Linked DNA regions of Puniceicoccus vermicola. The protein of the gene in region 1 binds, or shares a complex with, the protein of each later gene. Links are inferred from orthologs where the notes say so. Each region holds a gene or a part of one and is shown on either strand. Other genes may lie near its edges. The genes, in order: H5P30_RS19695 and nuoD.

The links.
Region 2: the proteins of H5P30_RS19695 (region 1) and nuoD are in contact, whole or in part, in a cryo-EM structure (PDB 6ZJN), measured with the Thermus thermophilus proteins. The link is inferred for Puniceicoccus vermicola from one-to-one orthologs. Residues at the interface, in WP_096411116.1 of Thermus thermophilus: Glu45, Ser46, Asn48, Pro50, Ala51, Gly52, Glu53; in WP_223903221.1 of Thermus thermophilus: Met26, Thr27, Asn29, Gly31, Pro32, His34.

What each region holds. Positions count from the first base shown.
Region 1 is NZ_JACHVA010000138.1:31,829-44,383, forward strand. Bases 4,144-7,046 are described here. They hold H5P30_RS19695 (NADH-quinone oxidoreductase subunit A), read left to right. Parts: upstream 4,144-5,359; coding sequence 5,360-5,734; downstream 5,735-7,046. Other genes in these bases: glmS (glutamine--fructose-6-phosphate transaminase (isomerizing)), read left to right, coding at 4,144-4,410; H5P30_RS19690 (DUF3108 domain-containing protein), read right to left, coding at 4,417-5,190; H5P30_RS19700 (diadenylate cyclase), read left to right, coding at 5,770-7,046. Also shown: H5P30_RS19675 (universal stress protein), read right to left, coding at 322-1,173; H5P30_RS19680 (glucose-1-phosphate adenylyltransferase), read right to left, coding at 1,170-2,453; more of glmS, read left to right, coding at 2,557-4,143; more of H5P30_RS19700, read left to right, coding at 7,047-7,125; rpmG (50S ribosomal protein L33), read left to right, coding at 7,177-7,353; H5P30_RS19710 (permease), read right to left, coding at 7,414-8,364; H5P30_RS19715 (arsenate reductase ArsC), read right to left, coding at 8,544-9,056; H5P30_RS19720 (ArsR/SmtB family transcription factor), read right to left, coding at 9,079-9,447; H5P30_RS19725 (hypothetical protein), read right to left, coding at 9,597-9,833; H5P30_RS19730 (Mrp/NBP35 family ATP-binding protein), read right to left, coding at 9,853-10,944; H5P30_RS19735 (hypothetical protein), read left to right, coding at 11,102-12,205; H5P30_RS19740 (hypothetical protein), read left to right, coding at 12,467-12,555. UniProt on the Escherichia coli protein: NDH-1 shuttles electrons from NADH, via FMN and iron-sulfur (Fe-S) centers, to quinones in the respiratory chain. The immediate electron acceptor for the enzyme in this species is believed to be ubiquinone.
Region 2 is NZ_JACHVA010000036.1:338-10,428, forward strand. Bases 3,557-6,450 are described here. They hold nuoD (NADH dehydrogenase (quinone) subunit D), read left to right. Parts: upstream 3,557-4,331; coding sequence 4,332-5,570; downstream 5,571-6,450. Other genes in these bases: nuoB (NADH-quinone oxidoreductase subunit NuoB), read left to right, coding at 3,557-3,693; H5P30_RS03115 (NADH-quinone oxidoreductase subunit C), read left to right, coding at 3,690-4,325; H5P30_RS03125 (NADH-quinone oxidoreductase subunit NuoE family protein), read left to right, coding at 5,610-6,128; nuoF (NADH-quinone oxidoreductase subunit NuoF), read left to right, coding at 6,146-6,450. Outside these bases: H5P30_RS03100 (YitT family protein), read left to right, coding at 1,394-2,320; H5P30_RS03105 (hypothetical protein), read left to right, coding at 2,407-3,030; more of nuoB, read left to right, coding at 3,160-3,556; more of nuoF, read left to right, coding at 6,451-7,504; H5P30_RS03135 (NADH-quinone oxidoreductase subunit G), read left to right, coding at 7,550-9,271; H5P30_RS03140 (complex I subunit 1/NuoH family protein), read left to right, coding at 9,300-10,091.

The DNA.
Region 1 (12,555 bases):
TGGGATTCGCGCTTCTCCTACGCGTCGAAATGGCTATCGCCATTCCGGTCCGCACTTCTCAAACTAGCCTGAATGGCTAACGCCAGGGGGATTCGTGCTTCTCCTACGCGCCGAAATGGCTATCGCCATTCCGCTACACACTTCTCAAACAGCCCGAATGGCTAACGCCGGTGGATTCGCGCTTCTCCTACGCGTCGAAATGGCTATCGCTATTCCGCTCCGCACTTCTTAGCCCTATCGCGGAGAGTGGTGGGGTCCACTTTTCCAATGGAAAGAATGGGGAGTTTTTGGGTCGGCTAGGACCGGAGGCTCCCTTCTCGCTCAATGGAAGCAGAGGACAGGAATCTTGCAGCGGCGGAGCATTTCGGTGGTGGTGCTACCGATGAGAAAGCGGCGGATGCGGGTATGCCCGTAGGCGCCCATTAGAAGCAGGTCGATATCCTTTCGCTCGACATAGTCTGCAATGGCCTCTTCAGCCATTCCGCCCAGCATCTCGGCGTCCACCTGATATCCCGCATCGATGAGGCGCTTTTCGGTCTCTTTCAACTTTTTGGCGCACTCCCCTTCGTTTTCATAGTCTTCCGCAACGGAAAGCAGATGAATGGGAAGCTTCTTCAACCACTCCGAACTCTCGAGAACGGAGAGGAGCTTCCGACAACTGGCCCCATCATCAAAGGCAAAGGCGACTTTTTTGACCTCACGGTACTGTCGATTGGTCACGAGGCAGGGACGACTGCTAGCGCGCACGACCCGCTCCAGAGTGGAGCCGATGTGATTCATCGCGTGTTCGGCCGACTCGCCTCTCTTGCCGAGAATGACCAAATCAAAATCCTTTTCGAACTCCTCAATGGTGTCGGAGAGCAAGCCGGTTTCCGATTTAAAGGAAATCCCCTCGGTAATGCCTTCGCTGGCAAATGCCTTGCGGGTAAAATCCTCGATCAAGTCCGCTTTTTGCTTTTCGGCGTCCTGGAGGGAGGAGATTAGGCTTTGATATGGCTGAATCCCCAAACTTCCGCCGACGTCCATAATGGTCGGCAGCTCAAATCGGCGCAGGTCCGAGACGTAAAGCGCGGTAACCTCGGCTCCCGTGACCTTGGAAACCCAAGCGGCGTATTTTAAGGCTTCCTGAGAATAGGAGGAGCCATCAGTGCAAAGTAATATTTTCTTAATCATCGGAGACTAAATCCTGTGGGTACGGTAACACTCTTGGGGACGATGAGGACGCCATCACGGATGATGACGCCATCCTTGGCATACATATCCGGAAGACCGGACGGATCGAGGTGTACACCATCGCCGATCCGAGCGTTTTTGTCGATAATGGCATTGCGGATGGTACAGTTTTTGCCGACTCCCACGGGAACCGCACCGTTGTTGTTCAAGTTGCCGTCTTCGTCCTCGAGCTCGAAGGAATCCGCCCCCATCATGACGACGTTCTCAAGCTTCGATCCTTCACGGATCATTGAGCGGATCCCGATCACCACTCGATTCAGGGAGCAGTGAGAGAGGATGCAACCATCGGCGAGGACAGCGCGTTCGATCGAAGCGCCGTTGATTTTGGAAGCGGGAAGGAACCGCGCCCGGGAGTAAATACGATTCTCCTGGTCGAAGAAATTGAAAGGAGGAACGGTATCGGTAAGGCGAAGGTTGGCCTCAAAGAAGGCGGCCACGGTCCCGATATCTTCCCAGTAACCGTCGAAAATATAGCTATCCAGTTTCTTCTGACCGAGTAGATTCGGAATAATCTCCTTCCCGAAATCAGCGTCGTTCGATGCCAGCGCTTCGCGCAGGACACCGGCATTGAAGAGATAGAGTCCCATAGAGGCGAGGCAGACCCCACCGTCATGTTCTTGGGTCAGAGATCCCTGCAATTTTTCACTAATCGTAAGACTATCGATCAAAGCCGGATCTTCCGGCTTCTCCACGAACTCTTGGATGGAAAAATCGTCCTCGACCCGCATCAGACCGAAGGCCGGGGCCTGGTCTTTGGAAACGGTCGTCGCGGCCACGGTGATGTCGGCCTTCCCTTCAATATGCTGGCGGATCATCGGGTTAAAATCCATCCGGTAGAGCTGATCCCCGGAAAGGATGAGGAAGAGATCGGAATCCCGGGCTCCGAAGTGCATCAAATTCTGACGAACTGCATCCGCCGTCCCCTGATACCAGGTGTCACCGGATTCGGTCTGCTCCGCCGAGAGGATGTCGACAAATCCACCGCCAAAGGGGTCAAACTTGTAGGACTCCTGAATGTGTCGGTGCAACGAAGCAGTGTTAAACTGGCTGAGAACGTAAATCTGGTTCAGGCCGGAGTTTAGGCAATTGCTGATCGGTATATCGACGAGACGATACTTCCCCGCGAGAGGAACGGCCGGCTTGCAACGCTGCTGGGTGAGGGGTCGAAGACGGGAGCCTCTGCCACCGCCCATGATCACGCAAATAATCCGCTTCCGCATATGGGAGAAACACTACTTGAATCACCGGGAAAGTTCCAGCATCATTTCCGTTTCATTTTACTTCTCTCGTAAAATTTTCTTAAACAAATCCACAAAATCTCAAATGTGCGGAATCGTCGGTTACATCGGAAATAAAGAAGCAAGCCCCATCCTCCTTCGCGGATTAAAACGTCTGGAGTATCGAGGCTATGACAGCGCAGGGATGGCGATCCGCACGGAGAAAGGCATCGAAAAGCTCCGCCGGGTGGGACGAGTGCAGAACCTTTCCTTAGCTTTGCAAAGCGACCCTTTGCACGGCACAGTCGGGATTAGCCACACCCGCTGGGCGACTCACGGGGGCGTGACCGAGGAGAACGCCCACCCTCACATCAGCTCAGACGGCATGTTCTCGCTCGTGCACAACGGGGTGATCGAAAACTTCTCCTCGATGCGGAAATTTCTCGAGGGCAAGGGTTATACCTTCCGCTCGGAGACGGATTCCGAAGCGCTCGTTAACCTCATCGCCTATCATTACGCCAAAGAGCCCGAGGACGAGAATGGCGAAAGCCGATTCCTCCGGAGTGTTCGCAAGGCGCTTCTCCACGTAGAAGGCACCTATGGGATCGCGGTCATCTGTGCGGACTACCCGGATGTAATGATTGGTGCCCGGCTCGGTTCACCCTTGATCGTAGGCCTCGGCAAGGAAGAAAATTTCATCGCCAGCGACGTCGGAGCCCTAGTGGGAGCGACCCTGAACGTAATCTATCTCAATGATGGCGAGCTCGTAGAGCTGACTCGGGACAACTACCAGGTGATCACCGCCGATGAGGAATGGGTCGACGCGGTCATTCACCAAGTCGATTGGGAAGTCGAAGACTCGGAGCTAGGCGACTTTGATCACTACATGCTCAAAGAAATCTTCGAGCAGCCCCGCGCCTTGGAGAATGCGATGCGTGGACGCTTTTCGCAGGACGGAAGCTCCTCCAAATTCGGCGGCCTGAATATCGGGGCGCGCGAACTTCGACAAGTCGAGCGGATTGTCTTCTGCGGTTGCGGCACGGCCTGGCACTCCTGCCTCGTGGCGGAATACCTGATTGAGAAATACGCCCGCATCCCGGTCGAGGTAGAATACGCCTCGGAGTTCCGCTATCGCAACGCGCCGCTGGATAAGGACACCCTCATCTTCGTGGTCAGCCAGTCCGGGGAAACGATCGACACCCTGGCTGCCCTCCGCGAGGCGAAGCGCAAGGGATACCGCACCCTCGCCATCAACAACGTCGTCGGTTCAACCATCGCCCGGGAAACGGACGGGGGCATCTACCAGCACGCCGGACCGGAAATCGGAGTGGCCTCGACAAAGGCCTTCACCTCCCAGCTTGTCCTCGTTTCCATGGTGGCCCTTCACCTCGGCCGCCTTCGCGACATGAGTTTCAGTGCGGGAGTCAGCTTCGTGAACACCCTGCGGGAGCTTCCGGCATTGGTGGAGAAAACCCTTTTGGTCAACGATCAGTTGAAGGAGATCGCAAACCGATACTCCCAGTTCGACGACTGTCTTTTCCTCGGGCGTCAGCTCATGTTCCCAGTGGCCCTCGAAGGAGCCCTGAAGCTAAAGGAAATCTCCTACGTCCACGCGGAAGGCTATCCCGCCGCGGAGATGAAGCACGGCCCGATCGCACTGATTTGCGAGGAATGCCCGTCCGTCTTCCTCGTCTCGGGCGGAGAAATCTTCCAGAAGACCATTGCCAACATGCAGGAAGTCAAAGCACGCAAGGGCAAGGTGATCGCGATCGCTACCGACGACTGCGTGATTCCGGACGGCTTGGTCGACGAGTTGGTGGTGGTTCCGGCGGTCGACGACCCGGCTCTGCCGATCATCATGAGCATCCCCCTCCAGCTCCTCAGCTATCACATCGCCGTGGCGCGGGGATGCGATGTCGACAAACCTCGTAACCTGGCGAAGTCGGTCACCGTAGAGTAAGGCCGATCAATCCAGCTCTTCCGGAGTGCGCCACTCGATCTTGGTCAGCTCCGCCCAGAAACTACCGACGGTTACCTCACCCTGGACCTGAACCGGATAGTTGAGGCGGTCGGAGGTAAACCAAAGGTTCACCTCTGAGTCGCTGCTTTTCTCAAAGACGCCCCCGAGCTCTCCGGTTTGCGGCTGGATCTTGAACGTATTGAAGTGCCCAGCCTCCACTTTGATCTTCTCCTCGTTATTGATCGGAAGTGAAATCGCCACCGCTTTCTTCCCATCGGTGACCGCAAAAGTGTAGGTGCTTCCTTTCACAGGCGGGATGCTGCGAAAATAATAGACCGCGCCGACGGGGTCGAGCACAGGCCCCTCAGGGAGGGCAACTGGTTCCTTTTTCTTCCCATGATTGGCGTAGGTGGCCTCCATCTTGTCCCAGTCAAAGGTCACCTCAATGTCTCGTTTGGTCTTTCCCTCCCGTTTCTTCTCCTTATAATATAGGGTTCGGGTGAGATCCTCGGAGACCCACGTATCGATTCGAGTTCTCACCTTGAAAAATTTATCGGCAAAGCTGTTGGTGCGGACGTGAAACGAAAAGTGCCAAGCGGGCTCACCCTGATACTCTTCGAGATCGTGGACCTGAAGACGGGCATAGCCCACTTGAAAAACACTCCATTTCAGATCATAGCGCAACGCTTCGCCCGGCCTAAAATTAGGCTCCAGCGCGGAGGATTGAGAGATCCCAAGGCACAACACCCCGAGGAAAAGGTAGAGAAGGCGGAGTTTCATTGGTCTACGATCATGGAGCGAAGACTGCGAACCGCAAACACTTCCGGCAAATCCATTCAGGGCTCCCTCCGGCGACTCCCGAAAAAATCAGGAGATCTCGAGGCTCTTCGCCTTAGAAAATTAAGCTTTACACTTGTTCCGAGCCAAAAACCCACGTATTCAAAACAACATGGCAATCTCTGACTTTCTTCCGGTTTTGATCCAGGTATGTCTCGCTGTTGTGATTGGAGCGGTGATCATCCTGGCCAGCGTCGTTGTCGGTCAACGCGGCAGAAAGAACAAGATCAAGGACACGGCCTACGAATGCGGGGTGCCGCCCGCCGGAAAATCGCGGACTCGATACGCGGTCAAATTCTATGTCACGGCGATGCTTTTTATCCTCTTCGATATCGAAGTGGTCTTCCTCATCCCATGGCTTCTCAGCTATCGCGAGTTTCTCGTGAACAGCATCCCGATCGTCGCCCCTATGGCCGTATTTTTTGGAATCTTCATCCTCGGCCTCGTTTACGAGTTGAAGAAAGGTGCCATCGAATGGGAGCGCTAAGGTAGAATTATTGCTAGCGACCTGCCCCCTCTTACATGCATCTTGAGCGCTTCATCACCAAATCACGCATCGTTGAGATAACGAGCAAGGACCTCCTGGGTGCGCTAGAAGAACTGCTCAGCGTTTGCGACGTCGAAGAGCTCGAGCAATACGGCAAAAAGAAACTTCTCAAAGAACTGCTCGACCGCGAGCACACGATCACGACCAACCTCGGCAACGGAGTGGCTCTCCCCCACGTCCGCGTTCCGATGAAGCGTCGTTACATCATGGCCATAGGCCGCTGCCCGGAAGGCCTGACCTACGACGGGTCGGATGACTACCGCGACGTAAAGCTGGTCCTTCTCCTCCTCGCCTCCGAAAACGCCCGGAACTATCTCAACGCCTTGGCCGCCATCGCCGGAGTGTTCCAAGACAAGCGGGTCGTCGAGCGGCTAATGATGCCGGGCACGCTGAACGATTTCCGCACGGACATTAAGGCCACGCTGGGTGGAGATCCGCAGATGCCCCGCCAGAAGCCGACCCGAATCAATCGACTCATCCTCCGGGAGGCGGAAAAAATCGCCATGAGCGCGCGCTGCCGGTCAGTTCTTATTTTTGGCGACACCTTTGCCGGAGGAGTTGAGCTCACGCGTAGTTTCAAAGATCTGAAGACGATCCTCGTCACCCAAGCGGGGGCCGAAACGGTCGAGGACGGCGGGAAAGTCACCGAGTTTCTCCCGATTCGATCGTTTTCCCACCACCGGATGTCGCAGCTGCGATCGGCGATCCTCATCGGCCTGACCCGGGGAATTTTTGAACCGGACGAACTCATTTGCTGCGTCGGCGGGCTACCTCAAAGCAATCGCTTTGATTCGATCCTCGTCGTCGATGTGGCTCGGGAATTCCAGACCCTCTTCTCGGATAAAAGCCATACATTGCCGCCCTCTCTTCGCCCTGAGGTCATGGAGCGGGTACTTGCCATTGCCATGGAGCTCGGGTTGGAAGGCCGCGAAGGCAAGAAAGTGGGCTGCCTCTTCGTCCTCGGCGACACTCAAAAGGTCTTGGAATACTCGAAGCCTCTCGTCCTCAACCCGTTTTACGGATATCGCGAGGAAGACCGCAACGTGCTGAATCCCTTCATGGACGAAACGGTGAAAGAATTTTCCTCGATCGACGGAGCCTTTATTATCCGGGGCAACGGTGTCATCGAAGCCGCCGGCACCCTCCTCCGCGCGCCCGAATATCCCGACCTCCCAGGAGGCCTTGGAGCGCGCCACGCTGCCGCCGCAGCGATCACGAAGAGCACCCGCAGCCTGGCCATCGTCGTCTCGGAAAGCACCGGCCAAGTTACCCTTTTCTCACACGGAGACATGGTTTCTCTTCTCGGCCACCCAGTTGGTGGTAATTTTTGATTGCAGAGAGGTCCGAAAGGCCTTTTTGTCAGCGGTTTTCCTATTTTCATCATGCCACGCGATACAATCATTCTAGAGTGCACTGAGGCCCGCAAAGAAAACCAGCGTCCCTCACGCTACATGTCCACCCGCAACAAGAAGGTTCAGACCGAGCGGGTCGAGAAAAAGAAGTACAACCCGTACTTGAAGCGCCACACAGTTCATAAGGAACTGAAGAGCGCCAAGTAAGGTAGGCTTCCCTTTTTCCCGAACGACTTATCGAGGCGACGTCCAGTCGCCTCCTCCCTCCTAGAGAAATCTAGCGAGGGCGTTCAACAGGTAACCTGTTGCCATAATTGCACCTGCCGTGATCGCGAAAAACAACGCGATTAACGGCAGTTTCATTGTGCGCCGAAGCATCACGGCCTCGGGTAGACTGAGGGCTGACATGGCCATCATAAAGGAAAGCGCCGTCCCAATGGGAATGCCCTTTTCAAACAAGACTACGGCGACAGGAACAATGGCGGCACAACTGCCGTAGAGCGGCACCCCCAGGAAAGTCGCGATTGGCACCGAAAAGACTCCCGTCATCTCCATCCAGCGATGGATCGTCTCTTGGGGCACGTAGTTGTGGAGAAAAGAGCCAATCGCAACTCCGACAAGCACCCAGATCCAGATCGCCCGGATCACACCAACGACCTCGCCGACCGCAAAGCGGATGCGTTCGCGAAAATTCTCCGGACCGCGACTCTCGGGAACCGACGATTCGGCGAACTCATCCTCAAGATGTTTCTCCATCTTTAATTTCCCGAGAACAAATCCAGCAACGACGCCAATCAACAGCCCGCTCCCCACATAAACCAGGGTGATGGGAATCCCGAAGTCGGCAGCCATGAGCACAACGAGATACTCATTAATAATCGGTGAAGTGATGAGAAAGGAGAAACAAATCCCCAACGGCACCCCGGCGCGGAGAAAACCGATAAAAATCGGGATCGAGGAACAGGAGCAGAACGGAGTCACCGCGCCAAAAACCGCCGCGATGACGTTCCCCCAAACCCCTCCGCGGCCCATCCACTCCCGAAGCTTCCGCTCCGGGAGAAAGGTGCGCAGTACGCCGATGATGAAGATCATCCCCGCCAACAGCAGGAAGATCTTCATCGAATCATAGACGAAGAACTGAACCGCCCCGCCGAAGCGGGTGTTGGGATCTATTCCGAGAAGACCGTAAACGAGCCAATCCGCGGCATTCAGCAACATTTACCGCCCTTGCCCCCGTCTTTTTCGGAACCACAGCAGCATTCGCTCTTTTCAGCCTTCTCCTTCAGAGAGGAATCTAGCTTCGCCATTAGGCGTCGGAAAAGCCCCGGCTTTGGCGATTCACAGTTGGATGACTTCGCATCTTTCTTTTCAGCACTCATTCTTTGATTTGGTTTTTCTTAGATACTTTGGGTTTGAGAAGGACAAGGTTGCTCCGCCAACGTCATTTCCCCGATTTTGCGGGTCTCCTCCTCAATCGAAGCCCGGAGTTGGTCGAGCTTACTCAGGGGCAGGTTGAGAAAGAGATCGATTCGGCGGGCGATCTCGGTCGCCACTGCGATGAACACGGACTCCGAATTCGATTCAGCCGGATCCGGCGAGCCCCAGTGAGCAAGGATGGGCTGCCCCGGCCAAACAGGGCAGCTCTCCCGAGCGTTATCACACACAGTGATGACAAAGTCGAACTGGACGTTCTTGAATTCATCCAACGACTTGCTCCGCGCATCCGAAGCGTCGATTAGGAACCGCTCTCTCAGCACCTTCAGGGTCAACGGATGAGGACCATCCTTGGGAGCTGCACCCGCACTGTAGGTTTCAAAACGGGAAGATGCCTTTTTCCGAAGGATATACTCCCCCATGATGCTGCGCGCACTATTCCCCGTGCAGAGAAAGAGAATCTTTAACTTTTCCATGATTTTTCGTTTTTGAGAGAACTTATTCAGAACAACTGGCGCAGCAGGCAGAAACCACGCCCTCATCGCTCCTCGCCAATACCTCTTTGCGCTTTCGAAGATCTTCGGCAAACCGCAGATCCTCGGGGCCACAATCCTGAAGACACCGTAGATTCTCCTCCACCAGCGGATTCGTCGGAGTCGCAATGCGATAAATCCTCCACTGAGCAACTCTCTCCACCTCCAGCATCCCCAGCTTCTTCATATACTGCAGCTGCTTCGACATCTTTACCTGATCGGCTTCGAGAATCTCCATGAGGTGGCAAACGCAGAGCGGCCCCTCCCGCAACAAATTCAGGATACGCAGCCGCTGCACATCACATAGACACTTATAGACACGAACGACATCCATTCACGCAATATTCCACCTATAGAATATTCTGTCAATAGAATATAGTAAACTACAGATTAAAACCGAGAAAGAACGACTGCCTACGCAGGATCGCATTTAAAATCCGCGGGCACAAAAAAAGGCCTCACCTACCGAAGCCTACCTACGAATTACTTTAATGAATTGCTCTTCGTCTCGCGACGAGCCGAGCGCCACTGTTCGCGATGCTTGCGAATCCAATCGAGCAGCGCTTTCTCAAACCCAATATCAGTGCCCTGCTTCTCGGACTCGATCCATTTATGGCGCAAGATCTCTTCCCTCTCAGCGAGGAATTCTTTATAGAGACTTGATTGCCCAGCGAAGTCGGCCACGGGTTTTTTCTCTGAGGATTTTTTCGGCGATCTCATTACCACCTATACAGAAAGGCTAATTCGATTGATCATTCTTTGTCAATTTGAACTTATCCCAAATCTTCTGAGCGATTTGGCGGAACACTTGGGAACATTCGAGATCAGGATCACTGACGACAATGGGCACGCCATGATCACAGCCTTCCCGAATCCGGGGATCGAGTGGAACTTGGCCCAGTAAATCGGTTTGGAGAAATTCAGCGGTACGAGCCCCGCCCCCTTCGCCGAAGAGATATTGACGATCTCCCGACTTTTCATCCAGCAGGTAGCTCATGTTCTCGGCAACTCCCACCAGCGGGACACTGACCTTATCAAACATCATCGCCCCTCGACGGGCGACATTAACCGCGGCCAACTGGGGAGTCGTAACGACGACAGCACCTTCAAGCGGCACGGTCTGGACGAGCGAGAGCTGGGCATCTCCGGTTCCCGGCGGCAAATCGATAAAAAGGATCTCGAGCTCCCCCCAATCCACATTGCTGGCGAACTGCTGAATCGTCTTCATCACCATCGGTCCACGCCAGATGACGGGAATATCCTCTTCGACGAGAAAACCCATAGACATGACCCGAACCCCAAAATTTTCCAACGGCTGGATCATCCCGTCCACCACTTCCGGGCGACGGTTGACCCCCATCATCAACGGAATGGAGGGGCCGTAAATATCGCAATCCATGATTCCGACCGATGAGGGCTTGCCCTCTTCCCGCAAGATGCGGTCCATTGCGCAAGCGAGGTTCGCGGTAAACGTCGATTTACCGACTCCGCCCTTGCCGCTGGCGACAGCAATAGCAATCCGCACTTTTTGCATCGGACTTTCCTCAGGGGCAGACTGCTCTTCCTCCTGCGGATTTTTCTTCGACTTCACAGCGACCATCACCTCGGCTTTTGTGACGCCATCGATCGCAGAAATCGCCGCTTCCGCTTCTTTCTTCAGCGCTGGGGCTACCGCCGGATCTGAACTGGTCAGAGCAAGGGATACGGAAACATCCCCGCCAGAGACCTCGACGGCTTTCACAATACCAAAGGAAACGATATCTCTGGTGAACCCTGGATAGGGCACCTTTGACAACGCGCTGCGAACCATTTCTTCCGTAACTGCTGACACAGCCTCCTTTCAACAGAATCGTAACCTTGATTGCAAAGGGAAACGAAGCGTTCCCGAAAGAATTCAATATTTGGAGACATCCGACCGCCCCATCCCCGCTATGAAAGAGGGAATAAATCCTCGCCTTTACGCTCTCCATTTATAGTAACCGATTTTTATGAAAACACCGAAACCCAATCTCCTCTTCCTTCTTCCGGCAATACTCACCCTATTACTAAGTGGGTGCGCCACGATCTCTCCATCGACTTACCGGGGGACTGCGAACGGATACAATGTCGCCATGCAAAAGGTAGGCGAGGAGCAGTTGCTCCTCAACATCGTCCGCCTCCGCTACCGCGACGCTCCATACTTTTTCGAAGCCTCTTCCATTACCTCCCAACTTGATCTGAACAGCAGCCTCGGGGTGGCTGGCACCTTTCCTCTCTCGGGCAGCGCCCCGGATGCACTTTCCGGGAACACTGGCATCAGCTTTGCGGAACGCCCGACCATTTCCTATACACCTCTCCAGGGAGATGATTTTTTCAACCGTCTTCTCGGCCGGATTACTTTTGAAGACATTTCTCTCCTGACAAATTCCGGTTGGAGTATGGACACCGTTTCCCGCATGGTCATTCAACGCACCAATGGCATGAACAATGCGATGGGTGCCTCAGGTCCGACGCCGGAGATTCTGCCCCAGTTCAAGGAATTCCGTGAGGTGGCCGATACGCTCTTTCAGCTCCAACGACACAACGCGATTCAAATGGGGGAAGTGCAGTCCGAGAACGGTTACGAACCCGTTATTTTTCTTCCCGCCCCAGGCAGCAATGAAGATGCCGATCGTTTGCGCGAACTCCTCTCGCTCGATCCGGAACTCGACGTCTACCGGGTCAGACCGGGTGCAGCGGCAGTCCCGAGTTCCAATGGGGACTTGATCGAGATCAACACCCGCTCTCTTCTCGGGGTTCTCTTCTTCCTTTCCCAGGGCGTCAACGTACCCGAAAAGGATGTTGAATCCGGCAAAGTCACGAAGACTCTTTACGACGATGGGACCGTCTTCGATTGGAATGAGCCGCTGGACGGCCTCTTCCGTGTCGAAAGCTCCAACAGTGAGCCCGACAACGCATCCACCGCGGTGCGCTACCGGGGGACTTGGTTCTACATCAAGGATGATGACCTTCTGAGTAAGGCCACCTTTATGCTTCTATCGCAAATGTTCGCGCTCCGCACTGGCGATGCCCAAGGTCAGACTCCGGTTTTGACGATTCCCGTGGCGAACTAGTCGTTCGATCGATCCTTTTCGATTCCGAGAGGGGAAGTGCTCTGGCACTTCCCCTCTTTTGTTTCGGTTTCTTCCGCCGCAGACAGAATCTACGCGCACCACGATCAAAAATCGAGCCGGCTCAGATACGGTCCAGATGGGCTGAACCATCTGGAACCTCATGCCCCATTCCTCAAAAAGGGATCACTCAGCCTGATGAGGATTTACGCGAGGAGAACCGGGCGAAGGGTTAAATACCGAATTTAGGAAGTTTTGATAGTTATGGCGGGATGGGAAATGAGTCTGAGCGAGGCGGCCCAATTGGAGGCGGGTCTGCGACCCGTGCCATTTGGGCTAACGCTGCTCAGGCT
Region 2 (10,091 bases), on another replicon or contig:
GGACTGGCGCGTCTACGAAGCCATGGCTCATATCCTCATTCGAAGGACGCGGAGACTTTAGGCAGGCGAGACGAACCCGATGGGTCTCGATGGCATGGTCGTCGCGGTCGATTCGAGCACCATCGATCTTTGCCTGACTCTCTTCCCTTGGGCGGACTTTCGTTCCACGAAAGCGGCGGTAAAGATCCACACGCAGTTCGAACTTCAAGGCTCTATCCCGCTGTTCATCGACGTTACGAAGGGACGGGAACACGATGTGTCTTTCCTCGACCGAATGCCAGTCTCTCCCGGAACGATCTATGTAATGGATCGTGGATACCTCGACTTCGGTCGACTCTTCGGCCTCAGCCAGGCCGGAGCGTTCTTCGTTATCCGTGCCAAACGCAACCTCGACTGCTATGTCCGGGAGTCCCGCAGAGTTGCCAAAATCACAGGTCTGCGCAGCGATCAAACAATCGGTCTGAGCGGAGCCCTGTCCAAGGAACGATATCCCATTGCTTTGCGTCGAGTTCGTTTCTTCGACGAGGAGACTGGCAAGGACTTGGTATTCCTTTCCAACAATTTTTCCATCCCAGCATTGACCGTCGCCTTGGTCTACAAGAGCCGCTGGCAGATCGAACTTTTCTTCAAATGGATCAAACAGAACCTGCGGATCAAGTCCTTCTTCGGAACCTCGGACAATGCCGTCAGAACCCAAATTTGGATCGCCATCTGCACCTATCTTCTCGTCGCCAGTCTCAAAAAGACTCTCTGCCTCGACCACAGTTTGACCCGGATTCTGCAAGTTCTGAGTGTTAACGCTTTTCAGAAAGTTCATATCAATCAGCTATTTACAGAATCCTTCACAAATTTTGACGAAACTCAATTATCTAACCAACTCAACTTCAACGACTTCCTAACTGGACAGTAGTGAGTTTGTATTTTACAAATTATTACGATCTATTATGAATTTCGGTGGCTTTTCTTCCGAAATATGCTCACGAAGTTCTTTATCGTTTCTTATTTTCCTGGGGATTGAAGGGGGGACATGGATTTGAGTAAGAGGAGTGATTCGGCTGATTATTCCCGGTTTTGGGTGCTCTCCCGTGAGAAAAGGAGTTTTTTAGTGGCCTCTTGACGCGTCGCAGTCTGTGGCTGCGTAATCCCATCCCGCCATAACTATCAACAAAACTTACTAAATTCGGGAAAAGGTCTCACGCAGGGTCTCATGACATCCTTTCCGGTCTTTGCCTGGCCAACCTTGTCAAAATCGCTTCCAGGCTTTTGCTCCGGAGAGGGGAGGTTTACTCGAATTCTGCCTTGGCTGGGAGGCGAGCGTCGTGGGAGAATGAGAAATTCGAGGATCGTAGCTGAAAAAGTTTTGAATCGAGGCTATTAGGATTAGAAATACTTTATGGAGTCGGAAAACAGATCTGAAGTTTTCGCGGAGTGTCTTGGTCTGGGCCGGGGGGTGCGTGAGTATCTTCTCGTGGTCTTGGCCGGGTCTCTTTACGCGATCGCGTTGAAGTACTTTGTTCTTCCATCTAAGGTGGTCTTGACGGGGACGGAGGGGATCGCGGCCGCTTTGTCCTACTATTATGAGAGTGAGGCGCTGTTTACGGGGCTTTATTTCGTCTTTCAGTTCATCTTGATTGTTTTTGCGTTCTTCGCGGTGGGCCGGATGTTTGCCCTGCGTTCGCTTTTGGTGGTGGGCACGGTGGTCGGTTTGCTCACCGTTTTACCGGAGTTGAGGGTGGCTGATCCTGAGCCGCAGAACGAACGGATCATTCTGGTGATTTTTGGGGGGCTGCTTTCCGGGGTCGCCAAGGCACTGGCGTTTACCAATCGCGGATCGACGGGGGACGAGGACATCCTCGGGGCTTATTTTGCGATGAAGTATCTGAAGCCGGTTGGGTTTATCGCAATTTTTGCCGCAATTATTTCAACGGGTTTCGGGCTGGTCATGGCTTTCCTGAAGAGCGGGGAGTTTGAGCCCGTGGTGAATACCCTGATGTATACCTGTATCTATATCTTTATCTCCGCGGAGACCCTGAATAACCTCTACAAGAAGTTCAAGCTGACCATGCTCTCGATGATCACGAAGGAGAGGGAAACGGTGGGAGAGGCGATCAAGAAGACTTTTCCGCATCGGACTTACACTTACCAACCTGTTTTCGGTGGCCATAGCCAGGACCCCTTTTGGTTGGTTCGGACAATCGTGACCCACGAGGAGTTGCCCGGGATCAAGGACGCGATCGAAGATGCGGATCCGAAGGGGTTCCTTTATCATAATGATATTGAAGGCACCTCCCGACGATATTTCATCTCGCCGATTCGATGAGCTGATCATATCGGAGCAGATGAGGGGTCTTGGGCCTTATTGAGACTCGTTTGCGAATATTCTGAGGGTCTCGGGCCGATTGAGGATTGTCCTTCTCGGAAGATTTCGTCATCAACAGGAACTTGATGCGATTGGTGGGACTTTTATTGCTCGTCTTTATGGTCAGTGCTCTCGGGGGCTGGTTTGGCGTGCGTTTCGCAGCGAATGAATCGACGAATTCTTCGCTAACGGCCGAGCTGTCGAGTGAGGTTCGGGCGTTGCAGAGTCGGCTGGAAGCGTTGGAGTCCGGTCAGGAGCCCGCGAAGGCCTTGGTCGCCGCCCTGGAAGACACTTCCGGCGAAGAGAATTTCGCAGAGGATCAGAGTTCTTCCGAGGTCGTGGAGGACGAGATGACGGAAAGCCCGCTGGATTCCAAGTGGCCTCCGGCGAAGCGTGAATGGTTTGAGGCGAGGGCGAGTCGCGAGATTGTTACTTTTACGGATCTGGAGGGCCGAGTGGTTGAAGCTAAGCTCGTGGATGTTACCGATGATAGCGTGAAAATCGTCCGGTCGAAGGATGAGCGTCAGTTTGTTTTGCCCTTGGATCGGCTAGTTTCTTCGGATCGTGAGTTTATCGAGTTTTTGGTCGAAACGGGAAAGTTTTCTCCCACCTCCGAGGAAAAATCGGATGAAGTCGACTGGGGCGCAATTTTTGGAGAGGAAAGTGCTTAATGACGAATTCATTGAAAATGAGGTCGGGGCTTGCGTTAAATTTTGATCGCCCAAGGGTTTGGGGAAGTAATTTAACAGGAATTTCCTTTTATTCCTCGAATCTTCGTTTTGAATGCAGGTGAGCCAGATATGGAGACGAAAAGCAGCCAAGTAGGATATAACTCTAAGGTCGAGGGTGACGTGATTGTCACCAAGGTCGACGCCGTAATCAATTGGGTCCGGAAGAATTCCGTTTGGCCAATGCCGATGGGGCTCGCCTGTTGTGCGATCGAGCTGATGGGGGTAGCCGCATCGCGGTTTGACATTAGCCGGTTTGGGATGGAGGTCATGCGCTTCTCTCCGCGGCAGTCCGATTGTATGATTGTAGCCGGGACGGTTACGTATAAGATGGCTCCAGTGGTTCGCCGGATCTATGACCAGATGGCGGATCCGAAGTGGGTCGTTGCCATGGGGGCCTGTGCTTCGAGTGGGGGTATGTATCGTTCCTATGCCACCCTGCAGGGAGTGGACCGTATCGTTCCAGTGGACGTCTACGTGAGTGGATGTCCTCCGCGGCCGGAAGCGCTCCTCGATGCAATGATGAAGCTTCAGAAGAAGATCGAGAAGGAGCCTTCGTTCAAGAGTCTCGGGAAAGAGGCCGAAGAGAAAAGGGTTTGGGCATGAACGCATTGATCGAAAGTTTGCAGCCTCGTTTTGAGGGGCTGGAACCTCGGAAATCCAGTGATCACCCAGCGGTCCAGTGTCCAGCGGACCTGATTTTGCCGTTGATCGAGTGCCTGCGCGACGAGTTTGAGTACAATCTCCTCAGCGATGTGACTGCGATCGACTGGAGTGAAGAGGAATCTCCGCGATTCTCGGTGGTCTATCACCTCTATTCCGTGAAGGAAGCGCGTTACATCCGAGTGGTCACGAACTGTGTCGACGACGAAAATCCATCGGTCGCCTCGATTGTCGCCTTATTCCCCGGTGCGAATTGGCACGAGCGGGAGACCTTTGATATGTTCGGGATCCGTTTTGAAGGGCACCCCGATCTCCGCCGAATTTTGATGTGGGACGAGTATCCCTATTATCCGCTGCGGAAAGAGTTTCCTTTGGCGGGGATTGAGACCGAACTTCCGGATTCTGAAATCGGCGAGGAAACGAAGGCGAAGGTATTGCCGGCTCCGATGATGGGCGGGCCTTTCGTCAGTAAGAGTGGGGCTCCGATGAGCAAGGCCGAACCTCGGGCGAAGGATCAGAGCTGGACCGAATGGCAGAAGAAAACTTCTCTTGAAGACGGGGGAGAGGACAAGTAAGCGACTATGGCTAAGACCAAAGAAATTTCGATTGGGGACATGGGGGCGCGTGCGAGCGCCTATCAGGATGAGCTCCAGGGCGAAGATATGGCCCTCAATGTGGGGCCTTCTCACCCGACAACACACGGGGTTTTGCGCCTTCTGATGGAGCTCGATGGTGATTTGATCACCAAGTGCGAGCCGGTGATTGGCTATTTGCACCGTGGGGATGAGAAGATCGCCGAGAACATGACCTACAACCAGTTCGTTCCTTATACGGACCGGCTGGATTATATCGCGCCGCTCGCCAATAACGTAACGTATGCCATGGCGGTGGAGAAGCTCGCCGGACTGGAAGTGCCCCCGCGCTGTGCGGCCATTCGTCTTTTGGTGACGGAGCTGGCCCGGATTTCTTCTCACCTCCTTGGGGTCGGGGTTTACGGGATGGATGCCGGAGCATGGACTCCGTTCATGTACACCTTTACCGAGCGTGAAAAGCTCTATACCCTTTTCGAGGAATTAACCGGAGCCCGTTTCACCACCTCCTACACCCGGATTGGTGGCGTTGCCCGCGACATTCCCGAGGGCTGGCTGAAGCGTGTGTCGGACTTCTGCGACCAGCACCTCCCGATCCTCGAGGAAACCACCAACCTGTTGACCCGGAACCGTATCTTTATGGACCGGACCGAAGGGGTCGGGGTGATTTCTCAGGAAGACGCCCTGGCGTACGGGATCACCGGGCCGAATCTTCGTGCAACCGGCGTCGATCTCGATCTCCGTAAGGATCGTCCCTATCTGGGCTACGATCAATATGAGTTCGATGTTCCCGTTGGCACCACCGGAGACTGCTACGATCGCTACCTGATCCGGGCCGAGGAGATTCGCCAGAGCATCCGGATCATTCGTCAGGTGATCAAGAGCTTCCCGGACGGGGCTTGGTACGCCGAAGATGCGAAAAAGATTTATAAGCCGCCGAAGGGCAAGGTCCTGACGAGCATGGAGGAGTTGATTCAAAACTTCATGATCGTGACGGAAGGCCCCCGCATGCCGGAGGGGGAAGTCTATTTCGAAGCGGAGAATCCAAAGGGGATTCTCGGGTTCTTCGTCGTCTCCAAAGGGGGCGGGGTGCCGTATCGCTTGAAGATCCGCTCCCCCAGCTTCTGTAATTTGAGTATCCTCCCGAAAATCTGCCCGGGACTCTACCTGACTGACATCACGGTGGTCCTCGGGAGTCTGGATTTCGTGATGGGGGACTGTGACCGATAATTGTCGCCGAATATTTGCAACCGAATTCCAAAACGATTCATGAGCCAACCGACTGAAATTGCGGAACCCTTCGCGCTCCCCAAGGAGATCATCGCGAAGATCGACAAGATTGTCCCGCGCTATCCCTCCGCACGGAGCGCGACCTTGCCTCTTCTCCACCTGATTCAGGACGAGAAGGGATACATCTCTGAGCAAGCCATTGAGTGGATTGCGGAACGTTTGGGAATCGAGCCGATCAAAGTTCTGGAGCTCGTCACATTCTATCCGATGTTCCGCCAGAAGCCGATTGGGCGACGCCACGTCAAAGTGTGCCGAACCCTTTCCTGTGCGCTCAACGGGGGAGCCAAGGTTTGTGAGAAATTCAAGGATGCCTTTGGCGTGGAGCTAAACGAGGTCTCGGAAGACGGCGAAGTTACAGTGGAATACGTGGAGTGCATCGCCAGCTGTGGAACCGCTCCGGTTGTGCAGATCGATGAAGTTCTCCACGAGAATGTGACCGAGGAGCGGGCCGACGAACTGATCGAGGAGATCCGGTCCAACGCAAAGGGGGGCTCCTGAAACCTGGAGAACTGGATATGGCAGCAGGCGAAAATAGAATTTTGTTAAAGAATGTGGATCAACCCGGTTACGGTCGGGACATTGATTCCTACATTTCGAAGGGTGGCTACGAGGCCTTGAAAAAGGCCGTTGGCATGAAGCCGGAGGAAATTTGCTCCGAGGTCATGGATTCCGGTGTTCGTGGCCGTGGAGGAGCTGGATTCCCCGCGGGGATGAAGTGGAAGTTCCTCGACCGGAAGTCGGGCAAGCCGATTTACCTCGTCTGCAACGCCGACGAATCCGAGCCGGGAACCTTCAAGGATCGCCAGCTCATCTACAAGGACCCGCATCAGCTGATTGAGGGAATGATGATCGCCGCCTACGGAACGCAGACGGCTCTCTCCTTTATCTACATCCGCGGGGAAATGTATGACGGCGCCCGCATTCTCGAGGAAGCGATCGAAGAGGCTCGTGCCAAGAACTTCCTCGGCGACGACATTCTCGGATCCGGTTATTCCTGTGATCTGATCGTTCACCGCGGAGCCGGAGCTTACATCTGTGGGGAAGAAACGGGACTCATCGAATCGATCGAAGGCAAGCGTCCTTATCCGCGCATCAAGCCTCCGTATTTCCCAGCGGTTCTCGGACTCTACATGTGCCCGACGATCGTGAACAACGTCGAGACTCTCTGTCACGTAAAGCACGTCATTGAACGCGGGGGCAAAGAGTACGCGAAGCTGGGTAAACCCGGCAACACTGGCACCCGAATCTGGTCGGTCTCCGGCCACGTGCAGAAGCCCGGCTACTACGAAGTGGAGTGCGGGGCTATGACTTACGGTGAGTTGATCAACGAGGTGTGCGGAGGGATGAGACCTGGCCGCAAGCTGAAGGCGATCATCCCCGGAGGATCCTCCTCGAAGGTCTTACGCGCCGATGAACGTTTTCAAGGGAAACTGAAAGACGGCACCGAATTTGACTGGGGGGTCGAAGACATCCCTCTCGATTTCGACGGACCGATGGCCGCGGGCACCATGTCGGGATCCGGAGCGATCATCGTCATGGACGATTCGACGGACATCGTTGCCGCCCTGGCAAATATTAATGCCTTTTATGCCCACGAGAGCTGTGGTCAGTGCACTCCTTGCCGCGAGGGTTCCCTCTGGTTGAAGAAAGTCACCGCCCGCATGGTCGCTGGCGAGGCGCGCGAGGAAGACGCGGATCTTCTCAAATCCATTGCGGATCAGATTGAAGGCCGCACAATTTGTGCTCACGGGGAAGCGACGGCATGGCCGGTGCAAAGCTTTATTCTGAAGTTCCGTGATGAATTTATCGATTACGCCCGGAAACAGGCGGCGGAACGAAAAGCGAAAGATTCCAAGACGGCGGCAGTTGCCTGACCCGGTCTGGAACGGAGCGAAGGACACGATTACAGATAGGACGAAATGAGCGAGAAAGGTCAGACAGAGAAGGTCACCGTAAATATCGACGGTAAGGATGTCGAGGTGCCCACCGGGATCACCATGATTGAGGCCGCCGAGATCGCCGGTAAGGAGATCCCTCACTACTGCTACCACCCGAAGTTGAGCATTTCTGGAAATTGCCGGATGTGCTTGGTGGAGATGGGGATGCCAATGCGTGACCGCGGAACGGGTGAGCCCGTGATGGATGACGACGGCAAGCAGAAGATCGGCTGGATGCCCAAGCCCGCGATCGCTTGTAACTCGAAGGTCTCTCCCGGACTCCATATCAAGACCGACACGGATCTGGTCAAAGATTGCCGCAACGGTGTCATGGAGTTCCTCCTCGTCAATCACCCCCTCGATTGCCCGATCTGCGACCAAGCAGGGGAGTGTCGTCTGCAAGAATTTGCCACGGATTACGGTCGGGGCTACTCGCGCTTTATCGAAGAAAAGAACGTGAAGCCCAAGCGGACCGTTCTCGGCCCGCGGGTCATGCTCGATGATGAGCGCTGCATCCTTTGCTCCCGCTGTATCCGCTTCATGAGCGAAGTGGCGGACGACCCGGTTCTCGGATTTACCGAACGGGGCAGCTATTCGACGCTTACCTGTTTCCCCGGGAAGAATCTTGATAGCAACTACTCGCTGAACACCGTGGACATCTGTCCGGTGGGAGCGCTTACCAGTCGCGATTTCCGTTTTAAGATGCGGGTTTGGTTCCTGAAGTCGGTGAAGAGCATCTGCACCGAGAGTAGTGTCGGGGCCAATACCGAGGTCTGGCAGCGCGAAGGGAAAATTTACCGAATCACACCGCGGCGCAATGACGCGGTCAATGATACTTGGATGACCGATAGCGGCCGAGCCCTTTACCAACAGGTCGAGGCGGAAGGGCGCCTACGTCAGCCCGTGGTCAAGGGCTCCAACGCCACCGCGACCGAAGCGGTTCGCGCGGCAGGCGAGATCCTCAAGTCATCGGAGAAGATTGCCATTGTGGCCTCCACGCACTCTTCGGTTGAGGAGCAATATTACCTGAGCCAGTTGGCGCGGTCTAAAAAGGCCAAGGTTTTCGCCGTTCAGCACCTCGGAGAAGAAGACGGTCTCCTGCAATCGGCTGACCGCACTCCCAACACCCGTGGAAGTCTAGTGACTGGGCTCTTGTCCGACCTGCCGAGCGCAGATCTCAGCGATCTTGCTTCGCAAATTGACAGTGGGGCGGTGGATACCGTGCTAGCAGTGCATGAGGATTTGGTGGCCGCCGGTTTGACGGAAGCGCAAATTGCCAAGGTGCAGCTCATTCAGGTCGCCACTCAGAAGAGTGCATCGACCGCGTTGGCGGCGATCTTGATCCCGTCATTGACGGTCTTCGAACGCTCCGGAAGCTTCATCAATCAGCAGTTCCGACTGCAGAAGTTCCACGCCGTTATCCCTGGACCTGCGGGTCTCCTTTCCGATTTGCAAATCTTTGCCTCTCTGAAGTCTTTGGTCGAAGGGGAAACGGCAGCGACCGTGCAGGTCAAAGACGCCTGGAACTCCCTTTCTTCGGAGATCGAAGAGTTGCAGGGCATTCAATTCCGTTCGATCCCCGACGATGGGCAAACCATCTCGGCGGGGAATCTCGCCAATCTTCCATTCCCGGAGAAAAAATCGCTGAAGTTCGATGCACGCGAGTTCGCTCGCGAAGCGATCGGCGTCTCGGAAGCCTCCTGATCATTTTTGCCAATCCAGTCAGATTCCAATGGAACTCACATCCGTCCTCCTGAAAATTGTATACGCGGTCTTGATGATCGTGGTGGTCATGACCATGGCCGGATACTCCGTGCTCATTGAGCGCAAGGTTTCCAGCTGGGTGCAGGGCCGAGTCGGACCGAACCGGGCCTCTCCGTTTTTCGTCAAATATTTGCCTGTGATCGGGCCCATGCTCGTGCGATGGGGGATTTTCCAACCGGTGGCTGACGGGTTGAAGTTCCTTTTCAAGGAGGAGATCACTCCGGGGCACGTAAACAAGGTGTATTACTACATGGCCCCGATCATCGCGTTGGTGCCGGCGTTGACGACGATGGTGGTCATTCCGTTTGGGCAGTATACGAATCCGGATACCGGAGCGGTCAATCCGCTCATGTTAGCCCCGCTCGACATTGGGATTCTCTTCATCTTTGCAGTCTCTTCGCTAGGGGTGTACGGGATCGTGCTCGCGGGTTGGTCCTCGAACAATAAGTATTCCTTCCTCGGCAGCATCCGGAGCTCGGCGCAGATGATCTCCTATGAGCTCTCGCTGGGCCTCTCCATCTTCCCGTTGTTCCTCTGGCTCAACGCACCGGGGGTCGAAGGCGGCTTGGGTCTGACCTCGGTCGTCGGCTATCAGCAGAATATCTGGTTCATTTTTGTCCAGCCGCTGAGTGCGCTCCTTTTCCTCGTCGCCATCTTCGCAGAGACGAATCGCCTGCCTTTTGATATGGCTGAGTCGGAGACTGACCTCGTCGGTGGGTTTCACACGGAGTACGGCTGCTTCAAATTCGGGATCTTTTTC